DNA from 2 places in the Dokdonia sp. Asnod3-C12 genome. Region 2 is predicted to be linked to the other one. Evidence: riboswitches for the same ligand, from Rfam matches in the RefSeq annotation. Region 2 holds a riboswitch; the other holds the start of a gene.

Region 1 (5,583 bases), 1.9 Mb from region 2:
TGAAATTGAAACTGAACTCGAACAAGCTCCTTATTTACTATTTTTAATTCTGGTGACGATTATTCTTATGAGTTGATCGTTTTCATTTCTAAGCGATGCGAGATTGTTTTCGGATAATATATTTACTTTAACTTGAATGTTGAGATTGCGCATGCTTTCTCTTAGTTCTTTTAAACAAATTCTGAGTTTGTGAACTTTATCGTTAGTAGTTCCCGCCCCTAAGGCTTCTCCATAGTTTAAAGCAGATGAGCAAGATGATCGTATCAATTGTTTTGCGAGATATTCTGCAGCAAATAAGATGGTTTTTTATTGTAAAGTATAATAACCGCAGCAGCAAAATCTTCCAGTCGTTCACTCAAATCGAAAGGTTTATCGCTCATATTATAATTATTTAGCCAACTTCATTTTTCAACTTCTCGTTCAATTTCAATTTCAACTTCAACTTCTACTTAGTCCCTTGAGATAGAAACAATGTCAAATTTCATTACGCCACTTGGCACTTGAATCTCGGCTACTTCACCTACTTCCTTACCTAGCAGACCTCTACCTATAGGTGAGTCTACAGAGATGAGGCCTTTTTTAATGTCGGCTTCATTTTGAGCTACTAGTTTGTAGGTCATCATAGCGCCATTTATTTGATTTTTAATCTTGACGCTAGAGTGTACTAGTACTTTAGAAGTGTCCAGCTGTGACTCGTCAATGATACGTGCATTTGAGGCTAGATTTTCTAGTTTAGCAATACGCATTTCTAGCATACCTTGCGCTTCCTTTGCGGCATCATATTCGGCATTCTCACTTAAATCTCCTTTATCACGAGCATCTGCAATGTCTTGCGACGCCTTTGGGCGCTCTACATCGCGTAGTTGATTTAGTTCATCCTTAAGCTTCTTTAAGCCCTCTGGTGTATAATAATTTACCTTACTCATAATAGATCCGGTTTAAGTATAATTAGTTTAAAAATGTTGTCTTTTTATGCATACACATAAAAAAAGTCCCTCTTCGGGACGTGTCTCACGAATATACAAAATATTTTAAATCCTTTACCGTTTTATGGTACCTTGCGAGCCTAAATTATTGAAATCACGCTTTCGCGAAAGCGTAAAAAAATACTTCTATGCGTCAGATATTGACCTTTGTTATTCTTATTGCCTTTTGTTTTTCATGCACAAATAGTGACGATGGAAACCAGCGTAATCCTTTCTTACTAGATGTGAACTTTTCTACACAATTGAGTGCTATTCAAGTATTAGATTTAGAAATCCCAAGTAACCCTATCTACGTTCAAAACGGAGGTATACGTGGTCTTTTTGTTATTAATACAGGGAGTAGCATTGTTGCGTGGGAAGCATCAGATCCTAACCATGCGCCTAATGATTGCTCACTTATGGTCATAGATGGTATCAATGTAAAATGCCAGTGTGATGATGATAATAGTTACAACCTCTTTACTGGGCAGTCTAATAATGAAGTGCTAGAATATACAATGCTTAATTACCGAGTAAATGCTTCTGGTAATAGCATCACCGTATTTAACTAAAAGTAAAAAAGAAGCCGACTCAAAAGAGGCGGCTTCTCACTTACAATTTGTAGTTCAGTCCCCCAACTGATTACATATTGTTTATTTTTAGCGACTTAAATATAGCGAAAATTAAATAATAAGACCTTTTATCCCTTAAAATTTAAGTGTAGCTCCTACTAAGAAATTAATTCCCGCCTGCGGATAATAGCCCGCTCCTTCAATGGTTGTAATCTCATTAGGTACTGAGAAATCATCATCATAGGTGAAGAAGTATCCATTTGAGATATATTTCTTATCGAAGATATTATTCACAAGTCCATTGAGGAGAATAGACTTAAATACTGGAACCTCCTTAATCTCGTATTGAATACTCAAATCATTTAAGAAATAAGAATCAAGTTTAGAAAGTTCGCTATCTATATTACCCATATATTGCTCTCCTACAAATTTCGATAAGAAACCTATACTAAAATCTGCATTAGGCTTATAGGTAAGCATATTACTAGCTACGAGATTAGGCGAGTATGAAATATTTGTATTACCTAGGTTTGTAATCGCACCATCTAGATTAAAAAGAAAATCTCTATTCTTATTTGTGCTTAATGCAATATTAGGTTGTAAAGTAAACTTAGAACTTAGCTTTATCGCAGCATCTATTTCTATACCTGCTCTATAGCTATTACTATTAATTCGGATAGGCGCTCCTACATTATCAAGTTCACCAGTAGGGACTAACTGCCCGTCATAATCCATAAAATAACCATTCACATTTAAGGTGACGGTCTCTGTATTTAATCTCCATCCTAGCTCAAAGTCGTCTAGTTTTTCTGCGCGTGGATTGCCGTCTTCAAAATCTCCACGGTTGGGCTCACGGTTTGCACGCGCATAAGAGGCATATAACTGATTTTCTGCATTAATCTTATAGCTCAAACCTAATTTTGGATTAAAGAACTCATAGTTTTCATCTACCAAAAATTCATCAAGGTCAGAATTGATTCCGTCAGTTTTATAAGTGATAAATCGACCTTGAATGTCTGCATAAAATTGCCATTGATCATTTAATTTAAAGTTCGCTTTCGCGAAAGCAGAAAACTCATTCTTACTTCCCGTTCCAAAATAGTAATTATCTCCTAGCTCAGAATCACCAGCAAATCGTGCCCATATCACTTCGCCAAAATGGTCTCCTCTATAAATGCTACCCAAAGCACCACCTACAAAGTCAACCATGTTGTCCTTGTAATTTGCCGTTGCACTTGCCACATAAAAGTCGTTATCTAACCAGCGACGACGTATAATGTCAGAAGTTTCAATCGTTTCTCCACCTATGGTAACTGGAGTGATCCCGTAAAAAGCGAGTGTGCTCTCACTGCCGAAGTTGTAATTCTGCTCATAAAAATCATCTACATATTCTTCAAAAAATCCACGACCATACGTGTAGTTGAAACTAGCGGTAGAGCTCCAGTTGTTATCATATTTCTGATTCCAGTGTAGTTGGTAGTGATCTTGTTTGTAATCATCCACTTGATTATTGTGGAAACCAGTGATATTTCCCTCATCATCTAGCTGTACACCCGCAATATTAAAAGTGCGATTTTCATCTATATTTGTGTTTGCACCTATGGTTGCTAGGCTTGTTTCTTCAAATCCGTACCAAGATTGGTATGTAACTTCAGACCCTGCAAAGTTGATAAGCTTGATAAGCGTATTATCATCCTTGTATGCTGCTTGCAAAAAGTAAGATTTAAGATCAGATGACGCACGGTCGATGTAACCGTCAGATTTGATCTGTGATAAACGACCAGATATCTCTATGTGATCGTTGAGCAAGCCTGTACTAAACTTAACATTATGACGGCGTGTCCCAAAAGACCCAAAAGAGTTAGAAATCTCACCATATGCTTCATTAGAAATTGCATCTGTAAGAATATTAAGACTTGCTCCAAAAGCTCCAGGTCCATTCGTAGAAGAACCTACTCCACGCTGTAGTTGTAAACTTTCTACGGACGATGTAAAATCTTGAAGATTTACAAAAAAGGTAGTAAGACTTTCTGAGTCATTATAGGGAATTCCATTTATAGTAACGTTAATCCCTTGGTTACCTGTACCACGTACTCGGAAACCAGTGTAACCTATGCCAGCACCAGCGTCTGAGGTAGTCACTACGCCTGGTAAAAAGTTAAGTTGCGTAGCAAGATCTTGTCCTAGATTACGCTTTTCAAGATCTTCTGCATTAAGATTTGAGTGCGTAATAGGTGAGTCGGCTTTTACTCGTACAGAACGAACTAAAACTTCATCAAGTGACTCTACTTTTGTAGTGTCTACCACTGTTTTCTCTTGTGCACTAGCTGTAATTCCTGCAAGCGCAATCATACTCAATAGGACCTTTTTCATCCGTATATGGTTTAGTTACGAATACAAAGGGCAAATATTCTAATAAGTTAGCATTTACATACCTGTGCGATAAGCACATATTGAAGAGGGTGCACCGTGGTGCTTCTCAAGAGAAATATGGTAACACTAGAAAAGCTAATTTGTATAGCGTTATCTAGAAAGACATGTTCCTCATTCCTAAACAGCATTACCTGTTCTAGGTTCAATGGGTATAATCTCAGCTTCGTAAAAAGCACCCCTTTGAGATTTTGCAAAGATATACTAGAGTTTTTAATTAAGATATTATAAAGAAAAAATAAATCCGCTTACTGTACTTTTAAACTGACTAGAATTCTCTAGTCCTAAGAAAACAATAAAACGATGCATATTTTGATTTACGGAGCCGGTGGCGTGGGGGGATTCTTTGGAGGGAAACTCGCGCTTGCTGGAAATAAAGTGACCATGATTGCCAGAGGAGAACACCTTAGGGCCATACAAGAAAACGGTATTGAGGTAAAAAGTATAACAGGAGATTTTAAAGCGACTCCGTATCTAGCAACAGATGATCTTAGTAAGATTGAAACACCAGATTTAGTCATCTTTGGAGTGAAGTCATATCAAATAGAGAGTGCTGTAAAAGATATATTGCAATATTGTGATGAAAACACATTATACCTGCCTTTACAAAACGGAGCAAGTAACGTAGAGGTCCTTAATTCGGTGGTTCCTAAGTCACAAGTACTGGCAGGACTTTGCCGTATGATTAGTTTTATTGAAGCGCCAGGAGTGATCTCTAATCCAGATATAGCGCCTGCAATACTTTTTGGAGAGCAGGATAATATCAAGACAGAACGTTTAGAAAAAATAGTGTCTGTATTTACAAATGCAGGAATTAATGCGGCTGTTCCAGATAATATTCAAGTAGCCATCTGGCAAAAGTTCCTTTTTATAACAACTATAAGCGCCATAGGCGGACTAACAAGAGTACCTATAGGCGTGATGAGAGAGCAGCCGTATATAAAAGAACTGATGCGCAAGACCGCGCAAGAAGTATTTGAGGTTGCAAAAGCAAAAGGGATTATACTCCCAGAGAAAACCATTGAAAACATCTTTGAAGCCATTAGCAAGCAAGCGCATGAGACTACAGCTTCAACACAACGCGATATCATGGCTGGAAAACCTAGCGAACTAGAAAACTTTAATGGTTATATCATGAAGGAAGGTAAACGACTTGGAGTGCCTACGCCAGTAAACGAGATGATTTATCAGTTGTTATTGCCTATGGAAAGGGATCATAGAAATTAAAGATATAAGATTAAGCAAAATACGCCTGAAGCAATAGCTACAGGCGTATTTTATTTAAAAAATAATAGTAGTATTCTAACCTATTCTACTATTAACCTTTTTGTGATAATCTGGTTTGATTGATGAATCAATTGAACCAAGTAAATACCAGTTTTAAGCTCACTAATATTGAAGCTCGTATCTAGTTGATTTTCTTGTATTCTTTTCGTTAGAATATGTTTGCCAAGGAGGTCGTAAATCTTAATTTTTTCTGGCTTATATGTACTATTCCAAGTGACTTTAAAATTTGATGACGCTGGATTTGGGAAAATTTTAATGTCATTATTAAAAAATTCATCTGTGCTTAATGCACAAACATTATTAGGGTCTGAAACATTAACCTGTACTGT
Region 2 (5,583 bases):
AAAATGCGTATACAAAAAGCTCTCTTTATGATGCGCAAGACACCACTTTGCCATGATAGATCCGCCACGAGAGACGATACCCGTCACGCGATTTGCAGTCATAGGTACATAACGCAATAAGACACCGGCGTGTATGGTAAAATAGTCTACGCCTTGCTCTGCTTGCTCAATTAAGGTGTCCTTAAAAATCTCCCACGTAAGATCTTCGGCGACGCCATTTACTTTTTCTAAAGCTTGGTAAATAGGAACCGTTCCCACGGGAACAGGGGAGTTGCGTATGATCCACTCGCGGGTCTCATGTATGTTTTCACCAGTAGATAAATCCATGATATTATCTGCTCCCCAGCGGCATGCCCACACAGCTTTTTCTACTTCTTCCTCAATAGAAGAGGTGACTGCAGAATTCCCAATATTTGCGTTGATTTTTACCAAGAAATTACGTCCCAAAATCATAGGCTCTGCTTCTGGATGGTTGATGTTTGATGGGATTACGGCGCGACCTCTTGCAACTTCTGAGCGTACAAATTCTGGCGTGATTTTATCAGGAATAGATGCGCCAAAATGTTCTCCTTTGTGTTGCTTTCTAATCTCCGTCATTTCATCAATACGCTGATTTTCGCGAATAGCGATATACTCCATTTCTGGAGTGATAATCCCTTGTTTTGCATAATGCAGCTGCGTAACATTCTCACCTTTTTTTGCACGTATAGGCTTCTTTAAAAGCTTAAAACGCATGTGGTCTAGACTCTTATCATTAAGACGCTCATTACAATAGGTAGAGGAGTAGCTGTCCAATTGTTCTACATTATTGCGCTCCAGAATCCACGACTCACGTATGCGCTCTAAACCGCTGTGTATATTGATTTCTTTGTTTGGATCTGTATAAGGTCCAGAAGTATCATACACCGTTACGGGCTCGTTAGGTGTTTTCTTTTTGGTCATAGAATCCACAGTATCACTAAGCGCAATCTCGCGCATAGCCACTTTAATCTGTGGGTGAATCTTACCGTTTACGTAGATTTTTTTTGAATTAGGAAATGGATTTCGGGTAATGCCGCCTTGCTTAGGCGCAGTGTCTCTATTTTTCATCTTTCTGGATTAATTAATGATGTTTTTCTACTCTTGAAGTACCTAGAAGTCGCTATTATCCACCTTGTGTGGCTTTAATAATAAGCACAGCATCGCCGTCATCAGGGATGGTAGAAACCCAATGTGATCTGGTAATAATGCGCTCATTAATAGCCACAGCAATCCCACTAACCGAAATGTCGAGTTGGGTGAGGATCTGGTCTAGTGTGACCTGTGCTGGAAATTGATACGAGGTTTGATTGACCTTTATGTTTATCATGTTTAATACAATTATGAAGCATGTGCTTCGGTTATATAAACGATAAAGGAATGAGAAGGATAGAATTAAAAATAGAGGAAGTGCGTAGTGGTGCAAGAACCTCTAACTTTTCCCTACGTTGGTATTAACCAAATCAGGTTCTAAGGATTTTTCTCAAACTAATTTAATAGCTACTCCTAAAGTTTAGACTTTAAAAGTAGCAATAATTCTGAACTAGACGAGAGAAAATGTAAAAAAAATAAAATGTTAAGTTTTGGTTGGTAGGTTTTTATGGGGATTTGGGATACATCTGCGTAATAATAAGTTACTTGATAAACCCTCATAGATACAGCGTAAATCAGCTATTACTAACCGCAAAACGCATTACAAAATGGGTGCCTTCATTGGGTGTACTCGTACAGAAAAGTTCGCCGCCATTCATTTCAACAAAGTCTTTTGAAATGAGTAGTCCAAAACCCGTTCCTTGTTCTCCCTTAGTGCCTAGAGTGGTCTTTGGTATGCAATCTTTAACAAGATTTTTGTGCCAGCTAGTTGTCATACCCACGCCAAAATCTTGTACGCCTATTTCAATCCCATCTGGGCCTTTCTTGCTTGATAATATGACATTTTGATTCTTTGTACTGAATTTTATGGCGTTTGAAATCAAATTACGTAAGACTACTTTAAACATATTTTCATCAATAAATAAGGTAGGCGTTTCAATTTCAAATAATAGTTTTACATCTTTCTCTTTTGCTGAGCGTTCATATTGCTTAGCTATAGATGTAAAGATTTCTTGAATATCACAATCCTTTTTATTGAGTTTAATTCCCTCTAGCTGGTTATATGACCAATCTAGTAAGGCACTCACCATAGCAATTCTATCATCCAATTCATTTTTAAGACTTTGTGAGATCTCTTTTAGTTCATTATCCTCAATTTGGTTTTCAAGTAGATTAACCAGCAAGGAGATATTATGTAACGGTCCTCTAACGTCATGTGTAAGCAAAGAGAACAGCTTGTTCTTAAGAGAATTGACAGATTCAAGCTCGTGGTTTTTACTTTCTAAATCCTCTTTTGCGATTTGTAAATCTTTCGTCTGCTTGTCTACCTCTAAAGCAAGGATTTTATTAGTTTCTACTTGTGTTCTTATGTTTTCGTCTTCAATAGACTTAAACTTATAGCCAATTAAAATAGAGAAGAGAATGAGTTGTAATGTGATGAGGATTGAAGTGATTAACACAATAAAATGTTTGTCTACAGTGTAAGCATCTTTTAAAAACCATGCGCTTATATAGATGACTGAGGAGAGTAGCATTGGGGAGTATGCATACAAATAGTACTTATTAAACTTTTCTTCATTAAATAAGCGAATCCCAGAGAAAATATTCAATAATACGGATAGCAAAGCAGTAATCGCTGCAGACATTACTAGCGAACTATGCAACCAAGGAATATGGAGAGTTAGAATATTAAGAACAAAAAGAATTGGGATTAAAACTGTGGTATATTTTAAAAAAGTATAACTGCGTGATATTTTAGGATGATTGCCGCGATGAACATTTAAATAATTGGTTGTAAACAATAAGAATCCAAAAGTGGTGGTCATTGCAGAGATAAGTGATCCATTTTTTTGAATAACCTCAGGAAGAAATCCATCTGGAAAAAGTGACCAACTCCAATGCACTGCAAGTCCAAAAAGAATGATACAATAGTGACACAGAATTTTGTGCCTTAAAATTAAATAAGAAACGAAGTGATAAACTCCGAAAACACCAAAGATGGCGGTAAATATGGAAACTATTAAAAAATTAATATCAAAACTATTCATATGGGGCGGTGGTTAGTTAAGAATATAATACAAGTACAATAATTAAGAATGCCTGATTTTCATCTAGATCCCTAATTACGTTTCTAAGGCTCAAAACTTATATAAAATGCAATTACAATTAGGGGTTATAATATCTTAAATATGAAGTAGTTGTCTCTGTAATATAGTAAAAATATCGCTTCCTCTGAAAATTGTCAACTTAAAATTAACAGTAAATAATTCTGAATTACAGAAAATTTAGTTGTTGAATTCTAAAAAATATGCTGATTCTTTATAACGTATATTTCTCTAAACAATACTAAAACTGCTTACATCTAATTACTGAATATGAGTCATAAGCATCTGAAATTAAAGAAGTAACAATTATTAATTATTATATGCAGTTTATCGTAATAATGTCTTTTTCTGTAATTTTTAAAATATTCTTCGCTATCTTTTAATGCCCCAAAGTTATTTAAGTTGAAAAACAAGCTACTTTTAGTCCTACTTGTATATTGTTATTACGTCCCTGTTATATCACAAAACAGGGCTGATGGCGATATAGATAGCGTGAGTATTTTTATTTCCTTATCTAAGGATGAAAATATAAGCGGCAATTATAAAGATGGGTTAACATTTGCAACTTCTGCAGTGCAATATGCAAATCAAGGTAAGGATAAAACCTTACAGGCAAAGGCTTATGTGAGTCTGGCAAATACCTATCAAGCTATAAAAGATTTCGCTTCCGCGAAAAAGTACTATAACCTCGCACTCGGTAAAAAAACAGATGATTACTTCGTAAACGTAGCATCACTCAACGGTCTCGGTAATATATACTCAATGGATATTACCACGGCAGACGAGGCTGCTGCTTATTTTGAAAAGTCTATCGTATACACACTAGAGGCAGGCAAAAATGAGCATTCCTTTTATACCTATTACAATATTGCGGGCATGTACCTTAATTTTAAAGATCCAGATAAGGCATATCCTTACATTCTAAAAACCGATACGTTGTTAGCTAACATTGACAAAGAAGACCCAATCTATGGGCTTTTACAACAGTTAAACTTTGCTATTTATAATAATCAAAAAGGCAATCATACATGCGCTTTATCTAACATAAAAAAAGCACTAGAGATAGGAGAGGAGCATAGCCTCACCAGAGAACTCATAGATATTTACGATTTTAAAAGTGAGATACATCAAGAGCTAGGAGAATATGATGCGGCTCTAGAAAGCCTTAGAAAACATTACTATTATAAAGACTTAGATTTTAATGAGGTAAAAAACCTCCAAATAGAACAAGTTGAAGCAGATTTTAAAGTAAAGGAGTTCCAACAAAAAGCCGAAGCATCTCAATTAAAATCTAACGTTATCTTTATAGGAGGTATTAGTGCGCTGCTATTTTTAAGTACCGCCTTTTTAATCTTTTATAATCACAAAAGGCGGTTATCATTCTTAGCGCTTGAAAAAAATAATAAGGCGCTATTACAAGCTAAAAATGAAGCTGAACACGCCCACAAATTAAAGTCTGAGCTATTAGTTAATATTAGTCATGACTTAAGAACACCCTTATACGGAGTTGTAGGTATTACGGAGATGCTTATAGAAAATCCTTCCATCATTAAGACAAATAAAGGTCTTCTAAATGCTCTAAAATTCTCTGGAGATCATTTAAAATCGGTTGTAAATAATATATTAAAGATTAATGAGGTAGAGTCTAACAACATTACGATTAAGCGAACAAAGGTTCATTTACATAACCTCTTAGAGAATATTATCACCTCCTTAAATTACCTAGCAAACCAGCAACAAACGGAACTAAGACTAGCTATTGCAGATGAGATTTCCAGCTACTACATCTTAGATGAAACTAATCTTACAGAGGTTCTTTTAAAACTCATTGATAATGCGCTAAAAAACACAACAAATGGAACTGTAACGCTCAGTGTAAATTTAGCTAAAAGAGAAAAAGGCATAGATCACATAGCTTTTAAAGTTTCAGACACAGGAACAGGTATCTCAAAAGAAAATCTAGCAGTCATTTTTGATAGTTTTAAACAAGCTAACACAGAAGAAAACACCTCATACGGTATTGGTCTTGGACTGCCTATCGTTAAGTCCTTAATGAAAGTGATGGACAGTAAATTATCTGTCACCAGTGAAGTAGGAGTAGGATCGCAATTCTCGTTTATCCTGGCATGCGAATTTGCAAATGAGATTAATGAGCCAGCGGTGGTTTCTGAATCTAAGAGTCTAGAAATACTAGTAGTTGAGGACAATAAGATCAACCAACTAGTAACCCAAAAACTAATAAGCACGCTTGGTCACAAGTGTACCATTGCTGTAAATGGAGAAGAAGCTATAAAAGAATATCGCAACACCCATTTTGATCTTATTTTAATGGATCTCAATATGCCGGTGATGAACGGATTTGAAGCCT

What was found. Region 2 has a riboswitch for thiamine pyrophosphate ahead of thiS (sulfur carrier protein ThiS). Riboswitches for the same ligand answer to the same signal wherever they lie in the genome.
Region 1: linked by a shared signal. The riboswitch ahead of ACJJVW_RS06170 (TonB-dependent receptor) and the one ahead of thiS (sulfur carrier protein ThiS) in region 2 are both predicted to bind thiamine pyrophosphate.

Annotation. Positions count from the first base shown of each region.
Region 1 is NZ_JBEFNY010000003.1:1,348,650-1,354,232, reverse strand. It holds gene ACJJVW_RS06185 (four helix bundle protein) at 31-267, opposite strand; gene greA (transcription elongation factor GreA) at 450-926, opposite strand; gene ACJJVW_RS06175 (hypothetical protein) at 1,115-1,537, shown strand; gene ACJJVW_RS06170 (TonB-dependent receptor) at 1,673-3,910, opposite strand; TPP riboswitch at 4,069-4,160, opposite strand; gene ACJJVW_RS06165 (ketopantoate reductase family protein) at 4,271-5,194, shown strand; gene ACJJVW_RS06160 (M36 family metallopeptidase) at 5,275-5,583, opposite strand, start outside.
Region 2 is NZ_JBEFNY010000003.1:3,291,213-3,296,795, forward strand. It holds gene thiC (phosphomethylpyrimidine synthase ThiC) at 1-1,089, opposite strand, end outside; gene thiS (sulfur carrier protein ThiS) at 1,145-1,348, opposite strand; TPP riboswitch at 1,442-1,536, opposite strand; gene ACJJVW_RS14815 (ATP-binding protein) at 1,686-3,158, opposite strand; gene ACJJVW_RS14820 (response regulator) at 3,618-5,583, shown strand, end outside.